Regions from separate parts of the Desulfitobacterium dichloroeliminans LMG P-21439 genome, predicted to be linked through region 2. Evidence: riboswitches for the same ligand, from Rfam matches in the RefSeq annotation. Region 2 holds a riboswitch; each other region holds the start of a gene.
What was found. Region 2 has a riboswitch for cobalamin ahead of cobT (nicotinate-nucleotide--dimethylbenzimidazole phosphoribosyltransferase). Riboswitches for the same ligand answer to the same signal wherever they lie in the genome.
Positions count from the first base shown of each region.

Region 1: it holds a riboswitch for cobalamin, as region 2 does, so the genes downstream of both, DESDI_RS08650 (energy-coupling factor ABC transporter permease) here and cobT (nicotinate-nucleotide--dimethylbenzimidazole phosphoribosyltransferase) in region 2, are expected to answer to the same signal.
Region 3: it holds a riboswitch for cobalamin, as region 2 does, so the genes downstream of both, DESDI_RS04915 (bifunctional cobalt-precorrin-7 (C(5))-methyltransferase/cobalt-precorrin-6B (C(15))-methyltransferase) here and cobT (nicotinate-nucleotide--dimethylbenzimidazole phosphoribosyltransferase) in region 2, are expected to answer to the same signal.

Region 1 is NC_019903.1:1,804,135-1,813,958, reverse strand. It holds rRNA gene DESDI_RS08680 (16S ribosomal RNA) at 1-1,412, opposite strand, end outside; gene DESDI_RS08675 (TaqI-like C-terminal specificity domain-containing protein) at 1,694-3,733, opposite strand; tRNA gene DESDI_RS08670 (tRNA-Gly) at 3,789-3,863, opposite strand; gene DESDI_RS08665 (ATP-binding cassette domain-containing protein) at 3,913-4,791, opposite strand; gene cbiQ (cobalt ECF transporter T component CbiQ) at 4,916-5,686, opposite strand; gene DESDI_RS08655 (energy-coupling factor ABC transporter substrate-binding protein) at 5,738-6,046, opposite strand; gene DESDI_RS08650 (energy-coupling factor ABC transporter permease) at 6,050-6,790, opposite strand; cobalamin riboswitch at 6,912-7,097, opposite strand; gene DESDI_RS08645 (CoA-binding protein) at 7,259-7,648, shown strand; tRNA gene DESDI_RS08640 (tRNA-Gly) at 7,723-7,796, opposite strand; tRNA gene DESDI_RS08635 (tRNA-Ile) at 7,802-7,878, opposite strand; tRNA gene DESDI_RS08630 (tRNA-Asn) at 7,880-7,954, opposite strand; tRNA gene DESDI_RS08625 (tRNA-Ser) at 7,975-8,065, opposite strand; tRNA gene DESDI_RS08620 (tRNA-Leu) at 8,080-8,164, opposite strand; tRNA gene DESDI_RS08615 (tRNA-Thr) at 8,173-8,248, opposite strand; tRNA gene DESDI_RS08610 (tRNA-Arg) at 8,277-8,353, opposite strand; tRNA gene DESDI_RS08605 (tRNA-Gly) at 8,361-8,435, opposite strand; tRNA gene DESDI_RS08600 (tRNA-Lys) at 8,458-8,533, opposite strand; tRNA gene DESDI_RS08595 (tRNA-Gln) at 8,538-8,612, opposite strand; tRNA gene DESDI_RS08590 (tRNA-Met) at 8,652-8,726, opposite strand; tRNA gene DESDI_RS08585 (tRNA-Tyr) at 8,739-8,822, opposite strand; tRNA gene DESDI_RS08580 (tRNA-Asp) at 8,852-8,927, opposite strand; tRNA gene DESDI_RS08575 (tRNA-Val) at 8,934-9,009, opposite strand; tRNA gene DESDI_RS08570 (tRNA-Glu) at 9,015-9,090, opposite strand; gene DESDI_RS08565 (ribonuclease J) at 9,159-9,824, opposite strand, start outside.
Region 2 is NC_019903.1:2,332,295-2,342,118, reverse strand. It holds gene lepB (signal peptidase I) at 1-427, shown strand, start outside; gene DESDI_RS11030 (aminotransferase-like domain-containing protein) at 516-1,676, shown strand; gene cobS (adenosylcobinamide-GDP ribazoletransferase) at 1,906-2,658, opposite strand; gene cobU (bifunctional adenosylcobinamide kinase/adenosylcobinamide-phosphate guanylyltransferase) at 2,662-3,276, opposite strand; gene cobT (nicotinate-nucleotide--dimethylbenzimidazole phosphoribosyltransferase) at 3,303-4,442, opposite strand; cobalamin riboswitch at 4,545-4,723, opposite strand; gene DESDI_RS11010 (ATP-binding protein) at 4,840-6,231, shown strand; gene DESDI_RS11005 (GerAB/ArcD/ProY family transporter) at 6,468-7,568, shown strand; gene DESDI_RS11000 (spore germination protein) at 7,571-9,091, shown strand; gene DESDI_RS10995 (Ger(x)C family spore germination protein) at 9,114-9,824, shown strand, end outside.
Region 3 is NC_019903.1:1,061,136-1,070,959, forward strand. It holds gene DESDI_RS04900 (IS1380-like element ISEcp1 family transposase) at 1-615, shown strand, start outside; gene DESDI_RS04905 (MarR family winged helix-turn-helix transcriptional regulator) at 872-1,327, shown strand; gene cbiD (cobalt-precorrin-5B (C(1))-methyltransferase CbiD) at 1,372-2,517, shown strand; cobalamin riboswitch at 2,553-2,729, shown strand; gene DESDI_RS04915 (bifunctional cobalt-precorrin-7 (C(5))-methyltransferase/cobalt-precorrin-6B (C(15))-methyltransferase) at 2,805-4,037, shown strand; gene cobI (precorrin-2 C(20)-methyltransferase) at 4,074-4,820, shown strand; gene cobM (precorrin-4 C(11)-methyltransferase) at 4,804-5,598, shown strand; gene DESDI_RS04930 (cobalt-precorrin 5A hydrolase) at 5,595-6,698, shown strand; gene cobJ (precorrin-3B C(17)-methyltransferase) at 6,725-7,411, shown strand; gene cobK (precorrin-6A reductase) at 7,408-8,208, shown strand; gene DESDI_RS04945 (sirohydrochlorin chelatase) at 8,147-8,566, shown strand; gene DESDI_RS04950 (precorrin-8X methylmutase) at 8,563-9,201, shown strand; gene DESDI_RS04955 (cobyric acid synthase) at 9,234-9,824, shown strand, end outside.

The DNA.
Region 1 (9,824 bases), 530 kb from region 2:
GCCCAAGACATAAGGGGCATGATGATTTGACGTCATCCCCACCTTCCTCCGGTTTGTCACCGGCAGTCTGTCTAGAGTGCTCGACCTTACTCGTTAGCAACTAAACATAGGGGTTGCGCTCGTTGCGGGACTTAACCCAACATCTCACGACACGAGCTGACGACAACCATGCACCACCTGTCTCTACGCTCCCCGAAGGGCACTCCTAAGTTTCCTCAGGATTCGTAGGATGTCAAGCCTTGGTAAGGTTCTTCGCGTTGCGTCGAATTAAACCACATAATCCACCGCTTGTGCGGGCCCCCGTCAATTCCTTTGAGTTTCAACCTTGCGGCCGTACTCCCCAGGCGGAGTGCTTATTGTGTTAACTGCGGCACAGAAGGGGTCGATACCCTCTACACCTAGCACTCATCGTTTACGGCGTGGACTACCAGGGTATCTAATCCTGTTTGCTCCCCACGCTTTCGCGCCTCAGCGTCAGTTACAGTCCAGAAAGTCGCCTTCGCCACTGGTGTTCCTCCACATATCTACGCATTTCACCGCTACACGTGGAATTCCACTTTCCTCTCCTGTCCTCAAGATAACCAGTTTCCGATGCAGTCCCAGGGTTGAGCCCTAGGTTTTCACACCAGACTTAATTATCCGCCTACGCGCCCTTTACGCCCAATGATTCCGGACAACGCTTGCCCCCTACGTATTACCGCGGCTGCTGGCACGTAGTTAGCCGGGGCTTCCTCCTCAGGTACCGTCATGTATCTACATTATTTACATAAATACCGTTCGTCCCTGAAGACAGTACTTTACAACCCGAAGGCCTTCGTCGTACACGCGGCGTTGCTCCGTCAGACTTTCGTCCATTGCGGAAGATTCCCCACTGCTGCCTCCCGTAGGAGTCTGGGCCGTGTCTCAGTCCCAGTGTGGCCGTTCACCCTCTCAGGCCGGCTACTGATCGTCGCCTTGGTAGGCCTTTACCCCACCAACTAGCTAATCAGACGCGGATCCATCCATTAACGATAGCATATTCAGAGGCCATCTTTCCTTATCTCGTGATGCCACGAAATATTCTTATCCGGTATTAGCCCTCGTTTCCAAGGGTTGTCCCGGTCTAATGGGTAGGTTATCCACGCGTTACTCACCCGTCCGCCACTAACTAACGTCTAGCACTCAGTGTTCTTTTCTAATCCACTGTGTTGGTACTCTATATTGCGTGGAGCTCTCTCTTCGCTTCGCTACGTTCCCCCTTGCCAGGGATAACGCAACTACTGATTCTGCTTTGCACAATCAGAGTTTTGTTTAGAGCTCTCGCTTTATCCAACATCACTGAACACTCAGTGCTAAACGCTAGTCCGTTCGACTTGCATGTGTTAGGCACGCCGCCAGCGTTCGTCCTGAGCCAGGATCAAACTCTCCATAAAATTTATGAAGAAAATTTGATTGCTCAAATTGTCTTTACTCATTGACGAGTCATTGGCTGTTCCTTGTTGTTTAGTTTTCAAAGACCATTTGATTTGTTGCATATTCTCGGTAATGGGACTTGAAAAACGTTGTTCTCACAACCGAGCGCTTGATTATATTATCATAATGACATCTCAGTTGTCAATCCTAAAAATAATGTTATATTTTTCCTCGTTTCAATCTTCTTATGCGTTTCACTCACATGATTGATTACCTAACGACATTTCTCCCCAAAATGCAATTATACTCTTCTAATGAGTTCCCTCTTAATACTCTCATATTCAGAATCCGCTATGCCAAATAATTCTTTTACTTCAACATCAATAGCTTCGTAGAGGTCATGGACTCTATCAGGATCATCGCCTGCCAAAATACCATCTACTTTTTGAACAATATTAAACTGCTGCTCTCTAGCCAAGATAGGTATAGGTAAGTCTTCAATTTGGGAACGCAAAATTTTCAAGGTATTAAAGCGTTTATTAAAATAATATTGGACAACCCTAGAATTTAAAACGGCGAGTATGTATTTAACACTAACATCCTCAATTTTAGGGATCATTATATTCGCGCTATTTAGAGTTAGCGTTTGAGTAGAATCGTAAGCAAAAATCAGTTTCCCCCCGATGAAACGATAAATCAGCTTCTCCTTTGCTCTATAGAGATTAATAGGTGCTATTTGCTGATATGCACTAGGCTCGAACCTTAAAAAATTCTTAGCAGGTCGACATTTATATTTAAAGACATCACTTCCTCTATAAATAGGTTCAGAAAACTCATCCCTTATATTAGAAAGAAACTTCTTATTATCTCCTGTTACAATCCCTAAAGCAAAATCAGCTTTGTCTTTTAATTGAATGATTTTATCGGCGGATTCAATTTTTTGCAGCAAGGTGTATTCTTCATCAGTCAGGTTAAAATTCCAATTGGCTTGAGCAAGAACTCTTTCACTATTGATATTAAACGCACTGTAGTTTGTAACAACCTCCATCCCTTTAATCCCCAACTCTTCTTGGTCCTTCTCCAAGGTTAAAGTTATTGCCGGACATTGTACCCCGTCAAAGACATCATCCCAATAACGAATGCGTTTAATTTTGGCGTTTCTCCATAGATAATCACGCAAAGGCTGATGTATTTTCACATTGAGAAGAGACTGAGGCAAAACAAATGCAACTTTGCCTCCATCAATTACATTTTTCAAAGCAAATTCGGTGAAAACACAAAAGGACTCGACGGTCTTCGTATGGGCGGAACAATAGACTTCTCTTAAAGTTTTTTGTTCCTCTAGATTGTAGTTGAAGCCCCAAGGAGGATTACCGATAATCACATCAAACTCAGATTGCGATTCACGAAGTAAAGCATTTTGGCAAATGAAATTACGATAGAGCAGCTCAATATTATCCGTCTTGGTAGCCAAAGCCATATTGATCCGTGTCAAGGATACACTTAAAGGGTCAATATCATAGCCATACAATCCTTCTAACTCTTTCATACATTTATGGGCATAGATTAAAAAATTCCCTGTTCCACAGCAGGGATCAAGAAGTTTACTATTTTTATTAAGTTCAGGCATGAGCTGATCTACGGCATCCCTTACAACAGTCGAAGGGGTATAATATACACCTTGAGTCTTTCGTGCACCTATGTTCTGTAAGGACATATATAAGAGACCTAATACGTCTTGACCATCAATGTATGTTAAAGGAAAACATAGTGTTGGAGATAAGCGACTGATTTTTATTTCGAGATCCTTTATCCCCTCAAGAAGATCACTAATCAACGAATAATAACAGCCAGCGACCTGTCTGTCTTGGAGATACAGTGGCAGTATACAATTCTCAGGATTCTTAGAAAAAAGATCTCCTCTTTTCGCCGATTCCCTCATTCCCATGTTACGACTGTTCAATAATTTCAACGCATATTCTGCCAATATCACGCGTGCGTAATCCTCCGGCAAATCGATAGCATGGGTCTGGGCAATAATATTCTCAACAATATCGATACCCAATTTGTTTTGAAGGTAGTTCTTGGGAATTACTGCTCCTGAAACAAAGGCTTTATTACGTCGTGTCTTTAGATTGGGTAAAGCTCCACTCTTTATTTGTTTTAAAAGCGCTGCAACCTCACCTCGCAGAAAAAAACTCTTCTGCCCATATCCTTCAATAGGTTTAAGCTTATTGCTCCTAATCCAATTTTTCGCTGTAGCCTTAGATATAGATAGATAAGCACATACATCATCAATATTCATATATTCTGCCTTGCTTTTAAAACTGCTTCTGTCCATGGTAACCCCCCAAAACAAAAAACGCCGCAAACCCTTGCGACGTCTCGACTACTTATGGAGCGGAAGACGGGATTCGAACCCGCGATCCTCGGCTTGGGAAGCCAATGCTCTACCGCTGAGCCACTTCCGCGTGACAATAAATATTATAACAAAAAATAGCGAACAGTCAAGTATTATTACTAATCCCCCCAAAAAACCTCTTGTCCCCTACCGCTGCGCTCTCTCCATTTTTTCAACTCCCTGCGTGCTCCGGAAATTGTCATGGGAATATCGTCTAGTTCGAAGTCATCTCGATTCGCTAAAATCTCCATGAGATGTCCAACTCTTGGTAGCCTGAGATTAACACTGCGCAGGGCCTCTTTCCTAGCAAATACTTCTCCGCAGGTTCCTTCTAAACAGACTTTTCCTTCATCCATAACAAACACATAATCGCAAAAGAGCGGAACTATATCGATATCATGGGTAGCAATAAGTATCGTTAAATCCATCTCTTGTTGAGTTTGTTTTAAGAGCTTGAGAATCTCCGATATTCCCTTAGGATCCAACCCTGCCGTCGGTTCATCCAATACCAAGATCCGTGGTTCCATAACTAACACCCCGGCGATTGCTACACGTTTTTTCTGTCCAAAACTAAGTGCATGGGTAGGTTTATTACGCAAGTGAGCAATTCCTGTTCTCACCAGAGCACGCTCCACCCTTCTCCGCACTTCTTCCTCTGGCAACTGAAGATTTAGCGCCCCGTAGGAAATATCCTGATAAACACTAGCCGAAAAAAGCTGGTTATCCGGATCTTGAAAAACCATCCCGACCGATTGTCTTAGATCGACGAGCCCCTTTCGGGAGTAATTCACAGGCTGATTATTAAAGAACACGATACCTGAAGAAGGCTTTACAATCCCATTTAGATGGTGAAACAGAGTGGACTTACCTGCCCCATTGCCCCCCAACAAAGCTGTAACATGCCCTTTCTTGATCTTTATGTTGACGTCTTTGAGAGCATGCGTCCCGTCAGGATAATAATAATGGAGATCTCTTAATTCTAATATAGTATCATTCATTCTATCTCTTCTTCCTCATCTAACGTCATCTCTATCCTGATCCGAAAATCCAGTTCCCGAACAGCTTGAACAGGGTTGAATTCCAACTAGTCGACGAATCACGACGAATTTAATTCGCGAAGTCCTACTTTAGTACACTAGCCAGTAAGATTAACAGCCCGTTAATACCAACAGCCATGTAAAGTAGCGATTTATTGCCAACATATTTTTCTTCCAGGACTCTAAGCTCTCCATCATATCCCCGAGCCTCCAAAGAAGTATATAATTCATTGGAACGCTTATAAGAGCGAATAAACAAAGCTGAAACTAGGCTCCCCATGGAACGATACCCTGAAACAAGGTTGACATAACCCAGTCGAGAATTTTGGGCGGTATACATGGTCCCTGCAGTTTCCAAAAGTACAAATATGAAACGATAAATTAGCTCCATCATTTCTATCATCAACTTAGGAAGTCGAAGTTTTCGAAGGACGGAAAACAAATCCACCATTGGGGTGCTCAGAGCAAGAAAATATAAGCAGGATACAGAGCCCAATACTCTAAAAAACAGATTAATGCTTTGCTGCAATCCGCTTTGAGTGATACCCAGCCAAAAATTTGCTACAGGTATGGCCAATATAAAATTCTGTTGATCGATTGAGAACCCAATCGCAATGGTAAAAGCACTTATTATTAAAAAGGCCATGGGTATCGATATTAATTTCAGAAAATATGGTAGGGGTGTGCCTCCACGTAGTATGACAATGCTACTCATGATTATTATTACAGCTATGGAGATAAGACGGTTATCCGCCCAAAGGCACACCCCCATCGTCAGGATGGCAAAGATAAATTTCTGCATCGGTTCGATGACCTTGAGCTGTGAAGCATAAGCATAAGTATCTGTATTAAGCATTTTTCACAGAGCTCCTTTCGCGCATCGTTCAGCAGTCACCGAATTCCGCTTCTAGTCCTTACTTCGTCCTTTAAGATATCCTAGACCAAAACCAATCACTCCAGCCCCAAGAGCAGCTTGAAGCGCAAAAAGTAAGCTTTCAATCTCTCCGCTGGCAGGCACAAAGAGTGGGGAAAACCAGGGGGCGTAGTCGGCTTGAAGGTTCATGATTTCTTCCTCTGCCAATCCATCTGCTCCGGAAAATTCAGCATTCTTGAGGAGAAACAAGGGTGTGACAGTTATAACGACAACACTCAATAGGAGCACAAGATTTACCTTCATACTGAATTTCTTTGTTTTTTCAACAACTGAATTCGCCATACCTTAGACCTCCTTTGTATAAAGCTTGAGATCTTTCATTTCTTCTTTGCCATAACTACTCAAGGCGTTAAAGATGATTACAGTTAGGATTCCCTCACTAATAGCTAGAGGAATCTGAGTCACTGCAAAAATCCCCATGAACTTGGCTAGAGAAACCGCAAAACCTCCCACTTCAGCCGGAAAAGCTAAAGCAAGTTGCACTGATGTCATAACATAAGTAGCTAAATCAGCTAATGACGCTGCCAAAAACACGCCCAGCCATTGAGGGCCTCTGAATTTTTGAACTAGCTTATAAACACCATAGGCCACAAAAGGGCCGACCACTGCCATTGAAAATGCATTTGCCCCGAGAGTCGTCAGACCTCCGTGGGCTAAAAGCAGAGCTTGAAACAAAAGCACAATTACCCCGATGACAGTCATCGCAGTAGGGCCAAAAAGAATCGCTCCAAAACCTACCCCAGTGGGATGTGAGCTACTCCCCGTAACCGAAGGTAGTTTCAAAGCCGATAGAACAAAGGCAAACGCTCCTGCCATAGCTAAGAGTATTTTTAAGCGAGGATTAGACGAAATGGTCTTTTTAATGGAGAATATCCCCAATACAACAAAAGGTATGGTTAAAGCACCCCAGGCAACTGCCCAGCCAGGTTGCAAAAATCCTTCCATAATATGCATAGCTGATGCTTTGTATGGAACACTAAGCAACATCAATAATAAGCCAATAAAGAGTTGTAAGCGCTTGGACATGGCCTCACTCCTTCAATCTTAATAGCACAAAAAGACCCTTTCCAACGGAAAGGGTCCTATCCTGAACTTGATACAAATATCTCGAACATGATATCTACCTCCCTAACATCCCGTAGGTTGCTTTGAACTATGGAGGCGAGCAGGTTTCCTGGCTTAAGTTCTTCATTAACCCACGTCTTCTCAGATAAACTCCAGTGACATTAGTGTGGATTAACTCCCTCTTACAGTGGCGGGCACCGCGTCAGATCGACTGACTTCCCTTAAGATTTTCCTTTCGGAAAATCTAACTCTTCCTCTTTTCAATTATAAGAACATTATAGCAAGTTTCTATACAAAATGTATATAATCAAGAAAAATCTTATCCATAATATATTGCCATTTTAAGGTGACGCATCGCATGTTGAACTTGCAGTTGTTATAATAGGAATATAACCCAATAGAAATATAAGAAGATTGAGGTGCGCAACAATGCAAAATAATATTCAAGAATGCTTAAATCAGGAAATTTGGGCGGTCGTCGGAGTATCATCGGATCCAGCCAAATTTGGCCACAAGGTTTATAAAAAACTGAAAAGAAGCGGCTACACTGTCTACCCCATCAATCCAAAGCTTTCTGAGATTGATGGAGAGCCTTGCTATCCCTCATTGAGCTCATTACCTACCCTGCCTGACGTAGTCAGTATAATCGTTCCACCCTCAGTAACTGAAAAAATAATCGATGAATGTGCTCAACTTGGCATCAAAAGAGTATGGATGCAACCCGGCGCAGAATGTCAAGAAGCGCTTCGTAAGGGACGCGAAAAAGGCTTAATGCTAGTTAGCAACGAATGTGTTTTGGTTCAAGCTCAACCAAGATAACAGGTTTTATATAATGATTCGGTATATATTACAACAAAAACCGCACTGATTTCAGTGCGGTTAAAATTTCTGTATGGAGCGGGTGATGAGAATCGAACTCACGTAACTAGCTTGGAAGGCTAGCGCTCTACCATTGAGCTACACCCGCAGGTGTGGTAGCAGGGGAGAGATTTGAACTCTCGAATGAGCGGGTATGAACCACTTGCCTTAGACCACTTGGCTACCCTGCCATGGCTCCCCGAGTAGGATTCGAACCTACAACCTACCGGTTAACAGCCGGTTGCTCCACCGTTGAGCTATCGAGGAATAGTGCTTTATATATTGACTGGCGGAGAAGGAGGGATTCGAACCCTCGCAGCAGTTACCCACTCTAACGGTTTAGCAAACCGTCCTCTTCAGCCACTTGAGTACTTCTCCGCAATATTTACTTATGGTGCGGAAGACGGGACTTGAACCCGTATGGAGTTACCCACACGCCCCTCAAACGTGCGCGTCTGCCAGTTCCGCCACTCCCGCATTGTTTATGGAGCCGTTAACCGGATTTGAACCGGTGACCTCATCCTTACCAAGGATGCGCTCTACCAACTGAGCTATAACGGCGTAAGGGATTGTTTAATACAATTTAAAATGGTGCGCTCGGAGAGATTCGAACTCCCGGCCTTCTGATTCGTAGTCAGACGCTCTATCCAGCTGAGCTACGAGCGCATTGTTTTGGAGCGGGTGACGAGATTCGAACTCGCGACTTTCACCTTGGCAAGGTGACACTCTACCACTGAGTTACACCCGCATCTCATTGCCTTGTTAGAAAATGGTGAGCCATCCGCGACTCGAACGCGGGACACCCTGATTAAAAGTCAGGTGCTCTACCGACTGAGCTAATGGCTCATAATGGCAGGGATGGCAGGATTCGAACCTACGAATGCCAGAGTCAAAGTCTGGTGCCTTACCGCTTGGCGACATCCCTACGCTTCTATTAAATCAACTTCCGTTGACTTAAAACCTTTGGTTGCGGGAGCCGGATTTGAACCGACGACCTTCGGGTTATGAGCCCGACGAGCTACCGCTGCTCCATCCCGCGACGTTTTTTTAGTGGTGGGCAGGGATGGATTCGAACCACCGTACCTTTCGGAACAGATTTACAGTCTGCCGCCTTTAACCACTCGGCCACCTACCCACTATGTGTTTCGCGCTATTAAATTAAAATGGCGACCCCGATCGGACTTGAACCGACGATCTCCTGCGTGACAGGCAGGCATGTTAACCACTACACCACGGGGCCGTATTTTGGTGGGCGATGACGGGATCGAACCGCCGACATCCTGCTTGTAAGGCAGGCGCTCTCCCAGCTGAGCTAATCGCCCTAATTTGGTGACCCATACGGGATTCGAACCCGTGTTACCGCCGTGAAAGGGCGGTGTCTTAGGCCGCTTGACCAATGGGCCATTTTCGCGGAACATTTGTTAGTATATCTGAATTGAACTTAAATGTCAATGGAATGTTTCGTTTAAACTTAAAGACCTTTAACCTCTTGAATAATAGGAATAATCATGGGTCGTCTCTTTGTTTTATCGTAAAGTTGTTTGCCAACCCCATCACGAATCTGGTTTTTAAGACTAGCCCATTCTCGAATGCCATTTTGCTGACACCGAGCCATAATTCTACGTGTGTTTTCCTTAACCTCATCAAGCATCGGTTCAGATTCCCTTACATAGACAAATCCTCGGGTAACAATATCCGGTCCTGACAAAATAGATCCATTAGCGCCATTTAAGGTCAGCACAATAATAAGGATCCCATCTTGTGAGAGTTGCTTGCGATCTCTCAATACTATATTACCCACATCGCCTATACCTAAGCCATCGATGAGAACTCGACCGGATGTTACTTTATCAGCAATTCTAGCGCCATGTCGAGTGAACTCGATAACATTGCCGATTTCGGCGATAAATGTATTTTCCTTTGGTATACCAAGTTCACCAGCAAGGTCCGCATGCTTCATAAGCATACGATACTCACCGTGCACAGGTAAGAAGTAACGGGGTTTAACCATGCTAATCATCAACTTTAATTCTTCCTGGCTTGCATGCCCAGATACGTGCATCCCCGAAATGTGCTCGTATATCACCTTTGCACCAAGCTTGAAAAGCATATCAATATTACGTGCAACAGCCTTCTC
Region 2 (9,824 bases):
GAGAATTGTCCCTACCGGTTCGATGCTTCCGACCATTCAACTTCAAGATCGCTTAATTTTTGATAAGCTATTTTTCCGCTATGATACCCTGGAACGAGGGAATATCATCATGTTTACTGCTTCTGAAGGCTCCGGTGAGCACGATGACTTGGTAAAACGCATTATTGGTATGCCGGGGGAGACTTTAGAAGTCCGCGAGAGTAAAGTGTGGATAGATGGTCAAGCTTTGGCAGAGCCTTATCTTAAGGATGCTCCTGACTACGAGTATGGACCCATCGAAATCCCTGAAGATTCCTATTTGGTTTTTGGTGACAATCGCAATAACAGCAAGGACAGCCATGTCTGGGGTTTTGTTCCTAAAGAGAATGTCGAAGGACGAGTCTTGCTGCGTTATTGGCCTCTGGAGCAGTGGGGTTCCCTAGATTAGGGAAGTAATCCTAAGCATTGCTCCGGATCGCCGGATTTTTAATGAAATGATTTTAATGACATAATGGAAAGAATGAAAGGTGAAAAATATGAAGTACGCCAACTGGATGAAAAATGTAGGGGAAGGATTTATCGGGGAAATGCTTAGGGCAGCTCAAAATCCTGAGATGATTTCCTTTGCCGGAGGCTTGCCGGCCCTCGAACTTTTTCCGACCCATGAACTTCAAGATGCATTTCAGAAGGTTTTTGAGGAGCAGGGCAGTTCCGCTTTGCAATACTCTCAGACTGCAGGATATCCTAAGCTAAGGGAATGGCTCGCTAGCCAACACCAAAGGAACGAAAGACTAGCTCGTATCCAGGAAGTGATTATCACAACAGGTAGTCAGCAAGGATTGAGTCTCTTAGCCCAGACTTTTTTAGATCCGGGAGATACAGTATTCGTGGAAACCCCTACCTATTTAGGGGCTATTCAAGCTTTTGAAGGCTTTCGCGCAAACTTCCAGATGATCCCCTGTGATGTGGAAGGTATTATTCCCAGTGAATTGGAGCGGGCACTTCAGCATACCACTCCGAAGTTTCTTTATCTCATACCGAATTATCAAAATCCTACCGGAAAAGTTATGGGATTAGAACGGAGAAAAGAGCTTCTCAAGGTGGCTCAAAAGTATGATTTGCTGCTTGTTGAAGATAATCCTTATGGTGAATTGCGTTATGAGGGAGAATCGATTCCCCATCTAGTAGAACTAGGTGAACATGTTGTCTACCTGGGAACCTTCTCCAAGGTTTTAGCACCGGGACTGCGTGTCGGCTACGTACTTGCTGATGAAGATATTATCATGCATCTGGAGCAAACCAAAGAGGGTGTAGACCTCCATAGTAACAATTTGACGCAAAGAGCAGTTTATCAATATTTAAAGCAAGATCTATTGCCGGATCATATTCAAAAGCTACGCCAAGTATATGATGTCCGCCGTAAGGCTATGGTAGAAGCAATCCATACCTATCTAGGAGAACAAATCGAGATGGTGGTTCCCTCAGGAGGACTCTTCCTTTGGGGGAAACTCAGCGGAGTTCAGGATAGCTTTGATTATGTAGAAGACATGATCAAACAAAATGTCCTCTACGTGCCGGGGGCTTTGTTTTATGCCGATGGCCGGGTATCCAATGAGATGCGCCTCAACTATTCCTGCTCAACTCCCGAAGTGATTGAAGAAGGAATTAAGCGTCTTGCCAAAGGGCTGAGAAAATAGTAATAGTAATAGTAAATAGTAAATAGTAAATAGTAAATAGTAAATAGTAAATAGTAAATAGTAATAGTAAATAGGCAAGAAGGCTCGGGTCCTGGTTTGCATATAGACAAATAACAATAAGCATAAATAAATAAACAAATGAACAAATGAAGATGCCCTCCTGTGTTCGCCTCATCGGCTCGGGAGGGCATCTTTGTATACTATCATTTCATGTAAGCTAAGCATTTCTTTAGAAGATAAAAGGAAAGGCTCCCAGCAAAAAGAAGAGCTCAGCCAGCTCAATGCTGGCTCCGTAAAGGTCACCGGTCAGCCCGCCGAGCAGGCGAGCAACCTTTCTGGTGAAGAAAAAGATACCTAGAGTGGCTAAGCTAAAACCGACAAGGCCTGACCAGTTTAGAATAGTGTAGGTTAGCAGGAGGAGCAAGAGACCCTGAGAGATGAAGATCCACTTGGTATTTTGGGAGGCTTCATGAAAGCCTTTGCCCAGACCTTTTTCCCGGGCATAGGGGAAGTAATATACCCCGATGAGGAAAATCCAGCGGGCAATGATGGGCATGAAGAGGACAAGATAAAGGGCAGCAAGGGAACCGAGGGAAAATAGTTCAGCCAGTAAAGTGAATTTGAGTAGCAAAAAGACCATCGTACTAACGGCCCCGAAGGCTCCCACGTGACTGTCCTTCATAATCTCTAGCATGCGATCCGGAGTACGAGCTGAAAGCAGACCATCCATACTATCCATGAAGCCATCCAGATGGATTCCCCCGGTTAATATGAGCTCGAGGATGAGAACTAAGGCGGCGGTAATCAGAGGTGGGTAGATGGGGAGAAGAAGAGCTAGGGAAGCCCAAAGCACTCCCCCCAGAATTAAGCCCACCAGAGGATAGTAATGTTGGCTCAGAGTGAATTCTTCGGAGGTCACATTCGCCGGCTGGGGAAGAGGGATGCGCGTTAAAAAGGTCAAGGCAATCCATAATTTGCGCATGGCTTATTTCTCATCTCCCTGCAAGGAATCCAGCAGGGCCTGACCAGCGGCTTTGATTTCCACGGGATACCCGGCAACGACAGAATAAACCTTGGATGCACTCCGACCTAAAATTTGATTAGCTCGACCGGCGAGATCTCGATACACTCGAGATAAGGGATTATCGGGAACGATACCATTGCCTACCTCATTGGTTACCATAATGACCTGTGGTGTAATCTGCTGTGCTAAGCCGGAGACGGTTCTCACTTGCTCTAGTATCCATTGCTCTAATTCATTTAGGGCTTCGCTATATTCTCGCCCTTGGAGGGCCTTTTCCTCAGGGTAGCGCGAGAGAAGGAGATTCGACAACCATAGGGTGATGCAGTCCACCAAAATAACGCCTTTTTCTTGACGGTAGCGTTCCAAGACTTCAGCAAGAGCCAGAGGCTCTTCGACCAAGGCCCAGTGGGAAGGCCGTTGATTCTGGTGTTTCTTGACACGCAGAGCCATTTCTTCATCGTAGACTTGGGCGGTGGCAACATAGATAACAGGCTGACGGGGATGGGCAGCGAGAAGTTCAGCAAAGCTACTTTTCCCGCTGCGGGCGCCACCGGTAATAAGGACAAGATTAGACATAAGTTACCTCCGAATACTGGTTAGTTTTACTTATTGCTTACTCCTGCGGATTCAAAGGTGGCCATCTCTTTAAGAATATGGATCGAAGCATCTAGGAGATGGAAAGCGATCGCCGCTCCTGTTCCTTCGCCCAGTCTGAAGTCCAGGTGCATAATCGGTTTAAGCTCTAGTTGCTTTAGGGCAGCTACATGACCAATCTCCACAGAAGAATGAGAGGGAATCAGGTAGAAACGAGCTGCGGGACAAATTGACGTGGCAATGAGGGCGGCTGCTGTAGAGATGACGCCATCCAAAACGATGGGTACCTGGGAATGCGCTGCTTCAAGGATGGCTCCGGCCAGGGCGCCAATTTCCAGGCCACCAATCTTGCTGAGAACGTCTACCCCGTCCTGAGGATTCGGTTGATTGACTTGGATGGAACGGGTGATGACTTCTTGCTTATGGATTAAGGCGGCATCATCAAGACCGGTTCCGCGTCCGGTAACATCTTGGGCCGGCAAACCGGTGTAGAAGGAGATAATCGCGGCACTGGGAGTAGTATTCCCGATTCCTACTTCGCCGGTGGCTAAAACCCGGAAACCGGAATCAATGGCTTGTCGAGCGATTTTGGCACCTGTCAGCAAGGATTGCAGTGCCTCTTGACGACTCATTGCCGGCCCTTGAGCCATGTTATGGGTTCCATTCATCACCCGATGACGCATAAGCTCCGGAGGGTCTAAGGGGAAAGCCATTCCCACATCGGTGCAGATGACTTCCGCTTTAGCATGGCGAGAAAGCACATTGATCCCGGCACCGCCGTTTAAGAAATTATAAAACATCTGGGGGGTGACTTCTTGAGGAAAGGCACTGACCCCTTCTGCGACAACTCCGTGATCCCCGGCCATGACGAGAACCGCTTTCTTTTCAATCTCAGGCCATGGATTTCTTTGGATGCCACCTAAACGCTTGGCGATCTCCTCCAAGACTCCTAAGCTACCGAGAGGCTTGGTTAAGGAATCCAGACGTGTCTGCACAGCCTCCATAGCCTTTTTATCCAGGTCTTTAACACCTTGGACCAGTAGCTTTAAGGCTGCCTGACATTCTTCAAGGGAAGTCTCAGTCAAATTTTCACGAACATAAAATTTTTCCAGGAATAGTTTGTCTTGATTTAATTCTGTTTTACTCATCTTTAATCCTCTCCTTTTTAAATAAAAAAAATAAAGCCCCGCCACATATAAAGTGGTCGGGACTTTGCCTTCGTCGCCGCTGCTTTCCAAATACCCCCGGAAAGGCTTTCTTCATTCTTGGCAGGTCTCCTGGCTTCGACTCAAGCGCCTTAGACCTCCTTCCCAGCAAGCGCCAGTGGATCTAGTCAAGGCTCATCGTTCACAGTGATGGGTGCGCACCGGAATTACACCGGTTTCCCTATTCTCCCCAGTATGGGGCACCAAAGAATGGATTCATATTCTCTTAGTAATAGATTACCAAAAGCAAAGTTTTTGTCAAGAGAATAATTTGCTCTTTACTTCATGATTTTCAAGACTTATGATAATTTGCAAAGAGATAATAAGGATGTGCATCAAGATGAACATAACAAAGCTTACCCGTGTAGCCCTACTTATAGATGGCATGGTTGTTTTTCACGGTCTAAAAGAAGATCCTGTGATTGCTTCGTTTAAAAACCTCCTGCAAAAGACGGGCTCTATAGAGTGTGATCACACGGAAGTCTATCGAGAGTACCATCATTTCTGCTCCTTAGCGACCCAGGTCCATTGGCCGGAATATCTTTGGGACCGTATTATCCGGGATGAAAATGAACTCACCCGACAGGTGACACAGTATAGAGGGGGGCATGTACCTGAGCTTCGTAAGCTAGTCGGGCGTGATCTGCTCTGCTGGCGTGAGATTGCCCAGCTTACTGCTTCTGATATCAAGGACGTGATCCTTGCTCAAATGGAAAACCATGAGGTGGATCACCCCGGGCTTTGGCAAGAGGCACCTTTGGCTCCGCAGAGCTGGCCGACTTGGCCGGATTTTGCGGATAGGAGGACAAAGGTTCAGGGGCGTTCCAAGGTAACTTCTAGTAAGGAAGAGAATTATGCGGAGAATTATCTGCAAACTGCCCAGAGAACGCTTAAAGAGAGTCTTCGCGGCGGGAGTGCAGATGAGATGGTTGATGCTCTACTTGCTTATTATCAAGACATGGGTACAGGTTTATTTAATCAAAGCATGGCCATCAAATGGGGTGGCGACACTGGAAGGCTTGAGGGGGTAAAATCTGATCCCATGCGCAAGGGTCAGCTTATCAATCAAGAGCGTGAACAAGGGATTGTCTTAGAAAACACGGAATTTTTCTTAAATGGTTATCCCGCCAATAACATCATTCTCTATGGCAATCGAGGAACGGGAAAATCCTCCTTGGTCAAGGCCCTTCTTCAAGAATACTGTGAGCGTGGGCTGCGTTTAGTCGAATTATCCAAAACAGATTTGCAGGATTATCCCAAGATTATTCGCCTTCTTGGGAAGCAACCCCTCAGATTCATCATCTTCATCGATGATCTTTCCTTCGAAGATACCGAGTCGGATTATAAGAACTTGAAGACCCTGCTGGAAGGGGGCTTAGAAGGAAAACCTGAAAATGTGCTCATCTATGCCACCTCGAACCGCCGCCATTTAGTGCGGGAAACCTTCGGAGAGCGACAAGGGGATGAGGTTCATCGCCAGGATAATATGGAGGAAAAATTGTCCCTTTCCGATCGTTTTGGGATTACGGTAACCTTCCCGACCCCGGACCAAGCCGGCTATCTCAAGATCGTGGCAGAGTTAGCAGCACAGGAGGGGCTTCAGATTCCTCAAGAAGATTTGCGGCAGCAGGCTTTGCGTTGGGTCATGAATCATAATGCCCGCTCCGGGCGAACGGCCCGTCAGTTTGTGGATTTTCTAAGGGCAAAACAAAAGGCCATCTTGGAAAATTGAAGCTGGCTAAACTGGATTTTTTATAAAATTCACTTATAAAAAGGTGCTAAAAAAGATGATCCCTGTATTGGATAGGGATCATCTTTTTATATCCAAAAGGTTTCTATAGTGATTGTAGGACGTCATGTTTTGATTTGACTCCAACTACCTCATAATGGTGAGATTACCAAAAAGATGTATAAGATTGAGCAAGGTGCTTAAGCTAATACTAGAAAATAGGATGATGAGAGTGAGAAATGATGAAATATCGGGTGTCCAATCGACAGGTGTATTCAACCTTTGCCCTTACTATAGCACTATCCTTTGGTATTCCTAATCTTATCTTGCGAGAATTACACCAAGATTTCTGGCAACCCTTGTTAATCGCTTTAGCTATTGAGGTGTGCAGCGGCTGGTTGCTCTATAAAATGGGACTTAAATACCCAGGGTTAACAATGTTCGAATACAGTGAGAAAATCCTCGGAAAGTACTTAGGGAAGGTATGCACTTTTGTAATTAGCGCTTTTTTTATTGTGGTCACCATGCAGCTCGTTCAGTCGACGGTTGAGTTTTATATTTCAATAATTATGCCGGATACTCCCAGCTATGTTTTTCTGTTTTTTATACTCTTGGTTAGTACTTATGCAGTTTGCTCAGGAATTGAAATTATCATGAGTATGTCGGAAATCATCTGTTTAGTCGTAATCGCCTCATTTCTGTTTATCATTGTCTTCAATGTTAAGATGTTTAACATTGATAATATCGAGCCGATGTTCCAGCATAGCCTCTTGGAAATAGCTAAAGGGGTCATTCTACCGGCCTCATGGCTCGGGGTCTGTATCGTGATGGGAGTTCTCATGGCTTATCATAATAAACCCAAGGATATGTTTAAGATGAAGATCGGTGGAGTCCTAACCGGGTCATCAGTGCTGATAGCTCTCATCTTTGCGATTATTGCGGTACTGGGGGTAGAGGTAGGCTCCAGACAAGTCTACTCCATTTTGATTCTTGCCCAGATGGTCTCCGTGGGTGATTTCATTGAGAGAATGGAGGCTTTTCAAGTCGTCTCCTGGATGGCTGGGTCTTTTTTCAGCATCTCCTTATTTCATTATGCGAGCTCAGAGGGATTGAGACAGCTTCTTTCGAGAAAATCACGAAATGGATTAAGTTTTGTAGTGGCAATCTTTATTTTTTTAGTTTTTATATTTTTCTTGCCGACCATTCAAAACAAGACTTACTTTGTTTCTCATTTATTCTTGAAGTTTGCTTTGTGGATTGAATTAGGGGTGGTTGTAGGTCTTTTCGGAGTGTTTATTGTAAAAGAGAGAGTTAAGAAAGCGCTGAAGAAGAGGAATTAGCTATGAGCAATAACAAGCCGGTGCAGATTTCGGAGAGTCTCGAGAAAATTGAAAATCAGATACGCAGTATTTTTGGGAATAGTGCCGATCTTTCTATGCGTGAGTTTGGCCTGGGTTCTATGAATCAAGGCTTGCTGGTCTTTATCGAAGGGCTTGTGGAACAAGAATATATTAGCACCTCGATACTTAAGCCCCTTATGGATTTTTCACCACTTCGGGTAGGTGATATTCCTCCTCAACCGCTCGTGGATGTGCTCCGCAGGCAAGTCTTGATCAATAGCAAAATCGAAAAGGTAAATACCTATGAAGAGGTAACTAAAGGGTTGTTAGTAGGGAAAACGGCCCTTTTCCTCGAGCAGGCTGAGTCTGCTTTGCTGCTGAATACTTTTGGTGGTAAGACGCGCAGTGTTGATAAACCGGAAACAGAGGTTACCGTACGTGGGCCTCGGGAAGGATTTATCGAGAACCTTAGTACAAACACTTCACTACTGCGCAGAAAAATAAGTGATGAGAATTTACGTATCGAATCCATGGTTTTAGGCCAACGAACAAAAACCCAAATCAATATTGCTTACATCGAGGGTTTGGCCAATCCTAAGCTTGTTGTGGAATTAAAAAGTCGGCTCAAGTCCATTGATATTGATGCAATTTTGGAAAGCGGCTATATCGAGCAATTAATCGAGGATACTCCCCAATCCATCTTCCCGACTGTGGGCAATACCGAGAAACCGGATAAGTTGGCGGCCAAACTTTTAGAAGGGCGAGTAGGGGTATTAGTGGATGGGACACCCTTTGCCTTAACTGTGCCCTATCTTTTTGTCGAGGCCTTCCAGAACCCTGAGGATTATTATTCCCGTCCCTACTACACATCGATTATTCGTTTGATTCGCTATCTGTGCTTCTACTTCTCTACCATGCTTCCAGCCTTCTATGTAGCGATCCAATCCTTTCATCAAGAGATGCTACCCACCAGCTTATTGATTAACATGAGCGCCGGGCGTGAGGGAATACCCTTTCCGGTCATTATCGAAGCTTTAATGATGGGGCTTATGTATGAGATTCTCAGGGAGGCCGGGGTGAGGATGCCGCGCAATGTGGGGCAGGCTGTCAGTATTGTGGGGGCCTTGGTTCTAGGTGAGGCAGCGGTTCAGGCCGGCATTGTCAGCCAGGCCATGGTCATCGTGGTGTCCCTGACAGCCATTTCCGGTTTTCTGATTCCGCCACTCACAAGTTCAATGTCACTTTTGCGTTTATATTTTCTAATCGCCACCGGGTTTTTAGGCATGTTTGGTTGGTTGATTTCCTTATTAGCGCTCTCTATACATATGGGAAATATTCGTTCCTTTGGTATTATATACCTCTCCCCCCTTATTCCTTCCAATCTCGGTGATTTAAAGGACGGTATGGTGCGATTTCCACTCTGGGCCATGATCTCACGTCCATCATTATTGGGGGGCACTGGGCGCCAGAGTAAAAAGGGTATGCTGCAAAAATTGGCAAGGTTAAGAGGAAATAAAAATTAGAAGGCTTTAAGGAGTTAAGAAAATGGATTTTCCAAGCTATAAAAGATGGTTAAGCTTGATTCCCTGTGTGCTTTCTTTACTTCTTCTCTCAGGATGCTGGAGTCACCGGGAGCTCAATGCAATTGGGATCGTCAGTGGGGTAGGGGTGGATCTGACCGAGAGTGGTAAGATACAGCTGACGGCTCAAGTCATCACTCCTGCAGGTTCCAAAGCCAAGGGTCAAGAGGGAGGTAAGGAATCGGTGCGCGTGCTGACCAGCGAAGGGGATACCTATTTTGATGCTCTTCGCGGTTTTATGAATAAATCGGGGGATAGGCTTTTTTATCCCCATACTCAGGTCATCGTCTTTGGTGAAGATTTAGCCAGAGCAGGGTTAAGCCCGGTATTAGACTTTATGCAACGGGATCCGGAAATTCGCATGTTGACCTGGCTTTTAGTGACAGAAGGAAAGGCCGAGGATGTCATGCGGGGGAAATCAAGGGAGGATAGTATTCCAGCCATGCATATTAGTCGATTAATAGATGATTATAAATCGGCTTCCCAGAGCATTCCTGTAAATCTCTTGGATTTTACGAATATGATCTATGTGGATGGTTATGAGCCCACCCTAGGTAAAATCATATTCTCTGAGGAAAAGGGAGAACCGATTTATAATGCGGAAGGGGGAGCTGTCTTCAAAGGAGATAGGCTTATCGGTTGGTTGGATGGGGAGGAGGCGCGCAGTTATCTTTGG
Region 3 (9,824 bases), 1.3 Mb from region 2:
GAAAAAATTATCGAAACGATAGAATCTCTTGGATGCAAATATTTAATTAAAGCCAAAAGTTATTCTACACTCACCTCACAAGCAACGAATTCATCAATTGTATTCGTTAAAGGAGAAGAAGGTAGAGAAACTACAGAACTGTATACAAAATTAGTTAAATGGGAAAAAGACAGAAGATTTGTCGTATCTCGCGTACTGAAACCAGAAAAAGAAAGAGCACAATTATCACTTTTAGAAGGTTCCGAATACGACTACTTTTTCTTTGTAACAAATACTACCTTGCTTTCTGAAAAAGTAGTTATATACTATGAAAAGCGTGGTAATGCTGAAAACTATATCAAAGAAGCCAAATACGACATGGCGGTGGGTCATCTCTTGCTAAAGTCATTTTGGGCGAATGAAGCCGTGTTTCAAATGATGATGCTTTCATATAACCTATTTTTGTTGTTCAAGTTTGATTCCTTGGACTCTTCAGAATACAGACAGCAAATAAAGACCTTTCGTTTGAAGTATGTATTTCTTGCAGCAAAAATAATCAAAACCGCAAGATATGTAATCATGAAGTTGTCGGAAAACTATCCGTACAAGGGAGTGTATGAAAAATGTCTGGTATAATAAGAATATCATCAATAAAATTGAGTGTTGCTCTGTGGATAACTTGCAGAGTTTATTAAGTATCATTGCAGCAAAGATGAAATCAATGATTTATCAAAAATGATTGAAAGGTGGTTGTAAATAATGTTACAATGTGTGAGAAGCAGTCTAAATTCTTCGTGAAATAGTGATTTTTGAAGCTAATAAAAAACACACGTGGAATTTAGGACATATATGGCGTAAAGAAGTTATTTGTTTGGCTTTGGAGGCAGTATCGATGAGAAGTATGGTGTTTGAGAATGAGATTTGGGATTTTTTAAGGACGATTAGTGAGAGTATGGCCAATGCTTTCCGCCCGATCGTTGAAAAATACGATTTAACTTTGATGCAAACTCGTATTTTGGTTGAAGTTAAGGAAGGTGGCCCCCACACTGTAGGTACTTTAGGAAGTATCATCGGCCTTTCCAGTGGTAATGCGTCATCAATGTGTAAGAAATTAGAATCAGCTGGCTTCTTAAGGCGTGTACGAGATCCTGAAGATGAGCGTTATGTAAAAATAGCTCTTACCAAGCATGGAGAAGAGACCATTTTTCAGATAGAAAAAGCCCTCGAACATCGCTGTGGTGCGTTTCTGGAAACCAAGGGTGAAGAGGAATATCAGCGCTTTGCCGAATGCATGGGTCAAGTGCGGTTGTTTATTAAAGAAATGTATGAATTTGACTCCCAAAAGTAAATTTAAGTTACTAGGCTAATACCAAGAAAGTTAGGACGGCAGATATGAGAAAAGAGAAGAAGGAAAGGCATTCTTGGAAAACGGGATATACCACAGGAAGCTGTGCAGCCGGAGCAGCGAAAGCCGCGTGTCTATGGCTCCAAGGAATAGACCCGGGTCCGAAGATCGAGATTACTCTGCCTCGAGGAGAACAGCTTCCCCTACCAATTCACAATAGAGAAAAGGAGAATGATTGGGCGCGGGTAGGAATAATAAAGGATGCAGGAGATGATCCGGACGTTACCCATGGTCTAGAAATACAAGCCCAGGTGCGAATCCTTTCCGACCAAGGAAAAATCCATATCTGCGGTGGTCGGGGAATAGGTGTCGTCACCAAAAAGGGACTTCAAGTCCCTCAGGGAGAGCCTGCCATCAATCCTGTGCCACACCAAATGATTGAAGCGGCTGTACGTGAAGTTTTTCCTCGGGAAGAAGTCCAGGTTGTGATTGAAGCGCCTGAAGGAGAGAGTATTGCCCAAAAGACTCTCAATCCCCGTTTAGGAATCATCGGGGGAATATCTATCTTAGGAACCACAGGGATTGTTCGCCCGATGTCAGAAGAAGCGTTTAAGAATTCGATCCTTCCGGAGTTGGATCAAGCGATGGGCTATGGTCATAAAGCTATTATTTTGACCCCAGGCAACTATGGGTTTAAGGTAGCCAGCGGACAACTGAGGGTGCCCGAGGAAGCTATTGTGCAGATGAGCAACTTTGTGGGTTTTTTATTGGAAGAAGCCGCTTATCGCAAGTTTGAGAAGGTGGTACTTTTGGGCCATATCGGAAAGCTTATTAAAGTTGCTGGTGGAATATTTCATACCCATACCCATGTGGCCGATGCTCGCATGGAGATTCTTGTGGCACATGCGGCACTGGCCGGGGTTCCCCAAGAGTCATTGCTAAAGTTCGCTGAATTTCCTACAGTTGAAGGGGCTGCTGAAGAAGTACTGGCTCAGGGATGGGGCGATTTGCTCTTCCATTTAGCGAATCGGGCAAGTGAGCGGGCTCGGGAGCATGTTCGTGGGGATTTGCTGGTGGGTACAGCATTCACCTTGCTTAATGGTGAGATTATTGCTTGGGATGCTCGAGCTGAGGATATTATCAAGGAATTTTGGTATTGGCCGGAAGCCAAGCAGGATTTACGGGAAAAATAGAGAATTCAAGGATAAGGAATAGAGAAAAGAGTCAGAATTAAATAAAAGTTCAAGGTTCCTCTTTGAGGATGAAAAGGGAAGTCGGTGAAAATCCGGCGCGGTCCCGCCACTGTGAACCATGAGTGCCCCTCAATAACCCACTAGATAATTCCGGGAAGGGAAGGGGCGTGATGACTGGAAGCCAGGAGACCTGCCTTGAATTGTTATATTCACACCTACGAGCGATGGGTGTTGTAAAAGAGCCGCTCAAGGCTCTTTTTATTTTTATACGGAAGGGAAGATAAGGGATGATCCGAATCGTGGGAATGGGTCCGGGAACGCCAGAGTGGGTTGCCCCAGCAATCCGAGACAGTGTAAAGCAATGCGGTGTTTTACTGGGTGGCTCTCGGGCGCTCAAGCTATTTCCTGATTTTAAGGGAGATACATACCAAATCAGTGGTAATTTATCAGAGACCCTAGAAAAGCTACAAAGAGCGATAGAGCAAGGAAAGCAGGCTGGAGTGTTGGTCTCAGGAGATCCGGGTTATTATAGCCTTCTTCCCTTGTTAAAGAGAGAATTTCCCCATGAGGAGATTCAAGTGTTCCCTGGAATCAGCTCGATTCAATTCGCTTTTGCCCGTGCTGGAATCCCTTGGCAGGAGGCGGAGCTGCTCAGTGTCCATGGACGTTCGTTGAATTCATTGCCTCTGAATCTTAAGCAAACCATAGGGATATTGACCGGTGGCGAGAACACTCCCCAAGCGGTCGCTCGTTACTATCAGAGGTATGGATTTAATCCGAGGATTTCTGTGGGAAATGCACTGTCTTATCCTGAGGAGAGGTGGTTAAATACAGATGCCCAAGAACTGATGGACTCAGCAGGGGATTTTACGAATGCAGTGATGCTTCTCTACCCTGAAGAGACTAAGCTCGCCGGGGATGCATCGCTTCTTGCCTGTCCTAAAGGGTTTGGTATTAATGATGAGGAGTTTATCCGAGGGAATGTGCCTATGACCAAGAGTGAAATTCGGATTCAGGTTTTGGCGAAGGCCGAGATTACAGCTTCCACGAGAATCCTCGATGTGGGAGCGGGGACAGGCAGTATCGGTATTGAAGCAGCTCTTCTGGCCCAGCGGGGGTGTGTCTACGCCGTCGAGGAGAATCCAGAGGCACAGGAACTCATTCTCCTAAATCAAGAAAAATTTCAAATCAGAAATCTTCGGCTGATTCGAGGGGCAGCCCCGGTCGCTTTGCAAGGTATCCCCCCCATGGACGTGTGTATTATCGGCGGGAGTCACGGCCAAATTCAACAGATATTGCAACAAGCTCCCCTTGTACCGGGGGGTAGGGTAGTAATGACTGCTGTAACAATAGAGACCTTGGCTAGTGGTATGGAAGCCCTGAAAAGTTTGGCTTATCAAGATATTGATGTGGTATCCATTCAAGCAGTGCGTTGGAAGGGGATGGGGATAAAGGATATTCATCTTGCCCAAGCACAAAATCCGGTATTTATCATCTCAGGGCGGAAGAAAACTAACTAGAGTGAAATTGAATTTTCAGAACGGAGGAGAACCATAATGCAGCAAGAACAAAATGAACGAACAATTCCTCAGAGTACAAGGAAAGCTAAGTTGTATGGGGTGGGTGTTGGCCCAGGGGATCCGAGCCTAATCACTCTGCGGGCCGTGGAAATCCTGCAAGGGATGCAGGTCATAGCCATACCCAAGTCCAAGATGGAGCGGGAAAGTGTTGCCTGGGAAATAGCACAAGCCCACTGCCCTTCTGGGGTGAGAATTTTGGAGTTGGAGATGCCCATGACCGCGGATAAAGAAATACTTCAAGCGGCCTGGCATCAAGCAGCAGTGAAAATTAAAGCTGAGCTTGATCTAGGGCATTCGGTCGCTTTTCTTACTTTAGGAGATCCTTCTTTATATAGTACCTACAGTTACCTGCTGGCGATTCTTAAAAGTCAGCTTGAACCGGATCAGATCGAGACTATTCCGGGCATCACTGCGATGTCAGCTGCAGCAGCTCGGGTAAACTGGCCCTTAGCCATTGGCGACGACCCTTTAATAGTTTTACCAGGTATCGAGGGATTAGAAGAGTATGAGCAATACCCTAATCTCGTATTGATGAAAGTATCACGAAATCTGCCGGATGTACTTAATCATATTCAGAAGACAGGAGCGCAAGCTGTTTTAGCAACACGTGTCAGTCAAACAGGAGAAGAGATCCGTCTGCTTAGTCCAGGAGAAGTGATAGAGAAAGTGGATTATTTAAGTCTTGTGCTATACAAGAAGGATAGGAGTGAAGATCTTGGTTGATCAGGTGAAAGTTGACTTGGGTCAAGTCCTTTTCGTAGGAGCAGGCCCTGGAGATCCGGATTTGATTACCTTGAAAGGCAAAAAGGCACTTGAAGAAGCTGACCGAGTCATCTATGCGGGATCATTAGTCAATCCGGAAATCCTAAAGCACTGCCGAGAAGGGATTGCTCTTTTTGATAGCGCCAGTTTGACCTTGGAAGAAACCATCACTATTATGGCGGAAGGAGTACGCAAGGGTGAAAAGGTTGTGCGCTTACATACTGGTGATCCCAGTGTTTATGGTGCAATTCAAGAGCAAATGCAACAGTTGGACGCCTTGGCAATGACTTATGGGGTGATCCCAGGGGTAAGTTCTGTGTTCGCTGCCGCGGCAGCTGTCAAGAGAGAGTTCACCTTACCCGAAGTCAGTCAAACTTTAATCCTTACGCGTTTAGCCGGAAGAACTCCTGTACCAGAAAAAGAAGATCTTGCCTTATTGGCACAGCATCGGGCCAGTATGGCGATTTTTCTTAGTGTGCAGGAGATTGGTGAAGTGGTAGAATCTCTTGGCCAAAGTTATCCCCCGAATACGCCGGTCGCCGTTGTATATCGGGCCAGTTGGCCTGATGAACAGATTCTGGAGGGGACCTTGGCAACGATTGAACAGCGAGTCAAAGAGGCAGGGATTCGAAAGCACGCCCAAATCTTAGTGGGGGATTTTCTCAGAGATAAAGGAGCACGTTCAAAGCTCTATGACCCTGAATTTACCCATGAGTATCGGCAAGGAAATTTGGTATGAAAGTAGCCCTCGTGGCGCTCACCGGTCAAGGCCTCAGCACAGCTCGCAATATTGTGGAGAGATGGTCCGACGAGGAACCACTGAAGCCGGAGTTATGGCTTAACCAGCGACTCAAAGGTCAGTATACTGATGGAGCGCAGACCGTGCATCCTCACTACTTTGAGCTATTAAAAGAAGTCGTGCCGAGGATATGGCAGAGCGGCTCGCTTTTGATTTTCATTATGGCTACAGGGATTGTAGTTCGGCAGATTGCTCCCTATCTACAGGGGAAAGATCGGGACCCGGCAGTCTTGGTGCTGGATGAAAAGGGGGAGTTTGTCATCTCTTTGTTATCCGGCCATTTAGGGGGAGCAAATGCCTGGACAAGAACTGTGGCCCAGTGGCTTGATGCACAACCGGTGGTGACGACAGCCACTGATGGACAGGGATTAATCGCACCTGATGAGTATGCGCGGCAGTTCGGCTGGGCAATAGAGCCTTTAGCAGGATTAAAATATATCAATCGAATCTTACTAGAGGAAAGTTGTCTACGGGTATGGACGGATTGTCTACAGGAGGAACATCCGCTTCGTCAAGACGCCGCTTACTGCTTTGTAAAGGATGAAGAAAAGGCACATGCCCATCTATGGATTACCCCTCGAGATAGCCAGTGGGAAAAGGATCCGATCGATCTGTGCACTGACAAGAGCCATCCAGTAAGTCTAATTCCTAGGATTTATAGTATCGGTGTCGGGTGTCGCAAGGGAGCAAGTCTAGACCAGATTAGCAAAGCCGTTGCTCAAAGTCTCCGGCAGCTGGGGATTTCTTCTCAGAGCATTCTTGGTCTATATAGCATCGACTTAAAAGCTGAGGAGGCTGGACTGATTGAGACAGCCCATCACCTCGGAGTGCCCTTTAGAACATTTTCAGCCCAGCAGATTCAAGAGTTGAATGAAAAGTTTAGGCTAAGTTCTTCAGACTATGTCAAAGAGATGATTGGAGTGGATGGGGTATGCGAAGCAGCGAGTTTACTGGGAACGAAAGAGGGGGAATTGATTCTCCCCAAACTGAAGCTGAACGGGGTCACAGTGGCCATCAGCAAGGAAAGATTTTTGTCGTAGGGATTGGCCCCGGGGATGAAGAGCATATGACAAAGCGTGTTTTAGATCTCTGGAGCGAAGTGGATGTAATTGCTGGGTATAAAACCTATATTGATTTGATTCGTCCTTGGGTTGCCGGGAAAAAGTTAGTCTCCACAGGAATGCGGCAGGAGATCGACCGCTGTCGCGAGGTTGTCGAAATCGCCCTAGAGGGACAGCGAATTGCTTTGGTCAGTAGCGGCGATGCTGGGGTCTATGGTATGGCGGGGATTTTGATTGAATGTTTAGAAGAAAAAGACGCCCTAGATACCCCTTTGGAGATTATTCCAGGAATCAGTGCCGCCAATGCTGCAGCGTCTTTGTTGGGTGCACCATTGATGCATGATTATGCTGTGCTTAGTCTCAGTGACTTGCTTACCCCCTGGGAAGTTATCCAGAAGCGCGTTAAGCTGGCAGCAGAGGGAGATTTTGTCATGGCCATCTATAATCCTAAGAGCAAGGGACGTCAGGACCAGATTGAATGGGTTCGCAAAGCGGTGCTGGAATATCGTTCCCCAGCCACTCCCGTGGGCATTGTCCGTGAAGCATTGCGGGGAGAATCCCAAGTGGTCATCACGACCCTAGAAGAGTTTACTCAATCTCCGATTGATATGTTGACCACAGTTATAATTGGTAATTCGAATACCCGCGTGGTGGGTCCTTATATGGTTACTCCCAGGGGATATGTGCTATGAACCTCTTCATCTTGGCCGGGACGGAGGATGGTAGAGAACTAGCCTCTGCATTCCAGAAGCGAGGTTATCAGGTGTTGGTTTCTACCTTAACGGAATATGGTTCTGAAATTGCGCAAGAGCAAGGACTTACGGTCCGCTTCGGTGCTTTGGACGAAGATTCCTTAAGGAGGATTCTGAGAGAACAGGAGATGAGCGCGCTGATTGATGCTACTCACCCCTATGCTCAGGAGATTCATGGCTTAGCTCAGCGTATTGCCAGTGAATGTGGGCGACCCTATTTTCGTTGGGAACGTCCTTTAGGAGAGTATCCTCCTCATCAGCTTATTTATTTTGTATCGAGTCTCGAAGAAGCAGCTGAAAGGGCAGCCCAATTGGGCGGACGCATCTTTTTAAGTACGGGAAGCAAAAATCTCAGTGAATGGTTGGCACAGCCTGTTTTTCAAGGTTGTGAGGTATTCGTTAGGATACTCCCTACGGCTCAAGTATTAAGCCAATGTGAAACTGCGGGATTGAAACCCTATCAGATAATTGCCATGCAGGGGCCATTTACTAGTAAGTTTAATGAGGCCCTTTGGGAGCAAATGGAAATCGAGGTCGTTATATCGAAGGAAAGCGGGTCCTTCGGTGGAACCGGGGAGAAAGTCCAAGCCTGTCTGCAGTTGGGAATCCCTATTATTCTTTTGGAACGGCCGGCTTCTGCTCAGGCAGAGCTGAATACCGATGTAAATGACCCTCATGCCATGCCGACAACGATCGGAGACTTTGTCAGAAAGGTGGAGGATACAATTGGATTATGAATTGATTCTTTTAGGACATGGAAGTCGTCGGAAAGAGGCGAATCAAGGATTGCTAGAGGTGGCTCGTAAAGTGAGCGATATTTTGGGAGAAGAAGTGACCCCGGTGTTTATGGCTCATCAAGCCCCCAGCTTACCTGAAGGTGTACTGGCAAAGATTAACAAAGGCGCGAAGAAGATTATCATTATGCCCCTCTTTTTATTTCGAGGAGTGCATGTTACCGTCGATGTTCATGAAGAGATCTGTGAGATTAAGGAAAAATATCCTGAGGTTGAGATTGTGTTTACCAATGAGTTAGGAGCAGATGATGTTATTGCCCAGTTAGCAAGCCTGAGAATTAGGGAGGCATTAGGGGCATGAAGGAATTTTTAACGGATCCGCACCAGATTGAGCGTGAGAGTATGCGCATCATTCAGGGGCATTTACAACTGGATTGGACTGAACAGGAGCTAAAGATTGTGGAGCGCTGCATCCATACCAGCGGCGATCCTTCCTTGGAACCGGTCATCCGCATTCATTCTCAGGCCATTGAGGCTGGGCTTGAGGCCTTAAAGCGAGGAGCTTTGGTCATAACCGATGTGGAAATGGTCAGAGCAGGGATTGCCAAGAAGCAATTAGCCCAGTTGGGCAGCACGGTAGAGTGCTTCCTTAGTGATTTTCAAGTGGCGGCTCAGGCGGCTGAATGGGGAATAACTCGTTCCATGGCTGCCTTGCGTATGAACAAAGAGCGGTTAAAAGGGGCTATCGTGGCCATCGGCAACGCGCCCACTGCCTTGCTGGAAGTACTGGAGCTCGCCAAAGATCCCCAAACACGGCCGGCCTTGATCGTGGGGATTCCGGTGGGCTTTGTGGGAGCTAAGGAGTCTAAAGACCTCCTCTGGGAAGAGCATCAAGAACTCCCTTCGATTACGATCCTCGGGAATCGTGGGGGAAGTCCCTTAGCGGCAACCTGTGTCAATGCTTTGATTTATTTAGCTGTAAAACGAGAGATCTGAAGCTAATGAAAGTCTTAGATGGAGGTGAGAGGATGAGCGGAAATGAAACGTCCGGTGCAGAGAGGCAGAGGAGTAAGCAGGCTACTCGGTTGATGATTCAGGGCACATCGTCTAATGTGGGGAAAAGCGTCTTGGCGGCTGCCTTTTGTCGGATTTTCTATCAAGAGGGCTATCAGGTAGCTCCTTTTAAGGCACAAAATATGGCCTTGAATTCCTTTGTTACGCGATCAGGAGGAGAGATGGGCAGAGCCCAGGTTGTGCAGGCTCAAGCTGCGGGGTTAGAGCCTGATGTACGTATGAATCCTGTGTTGTTAAAGCCAACAGGGCATACCGGCTCCCAGGTAATTATACTCGGTAAATCCCAGGGAACACTTTCCGCCTTGAAGTATCACGGTGAGTATCAAAGAAGAACGTGGCCCATCGTGGAAACGGCTCTTCATGAGCTTCTTGAAGAAAACGAAATCGTGGTCATCGAAGGGGCAGGAAGTCCCGCCGAAGTCAACCTCAAGCAAAACGATATCGTCAATATGCGTGTGGCGATGGAAGCCCAAGCCCCTGTGCTTTTGGTAGCAGATATTGATCGGGGAGGAGCGTTAGCTTCCGTGGTGGGTACGCTTGAACTT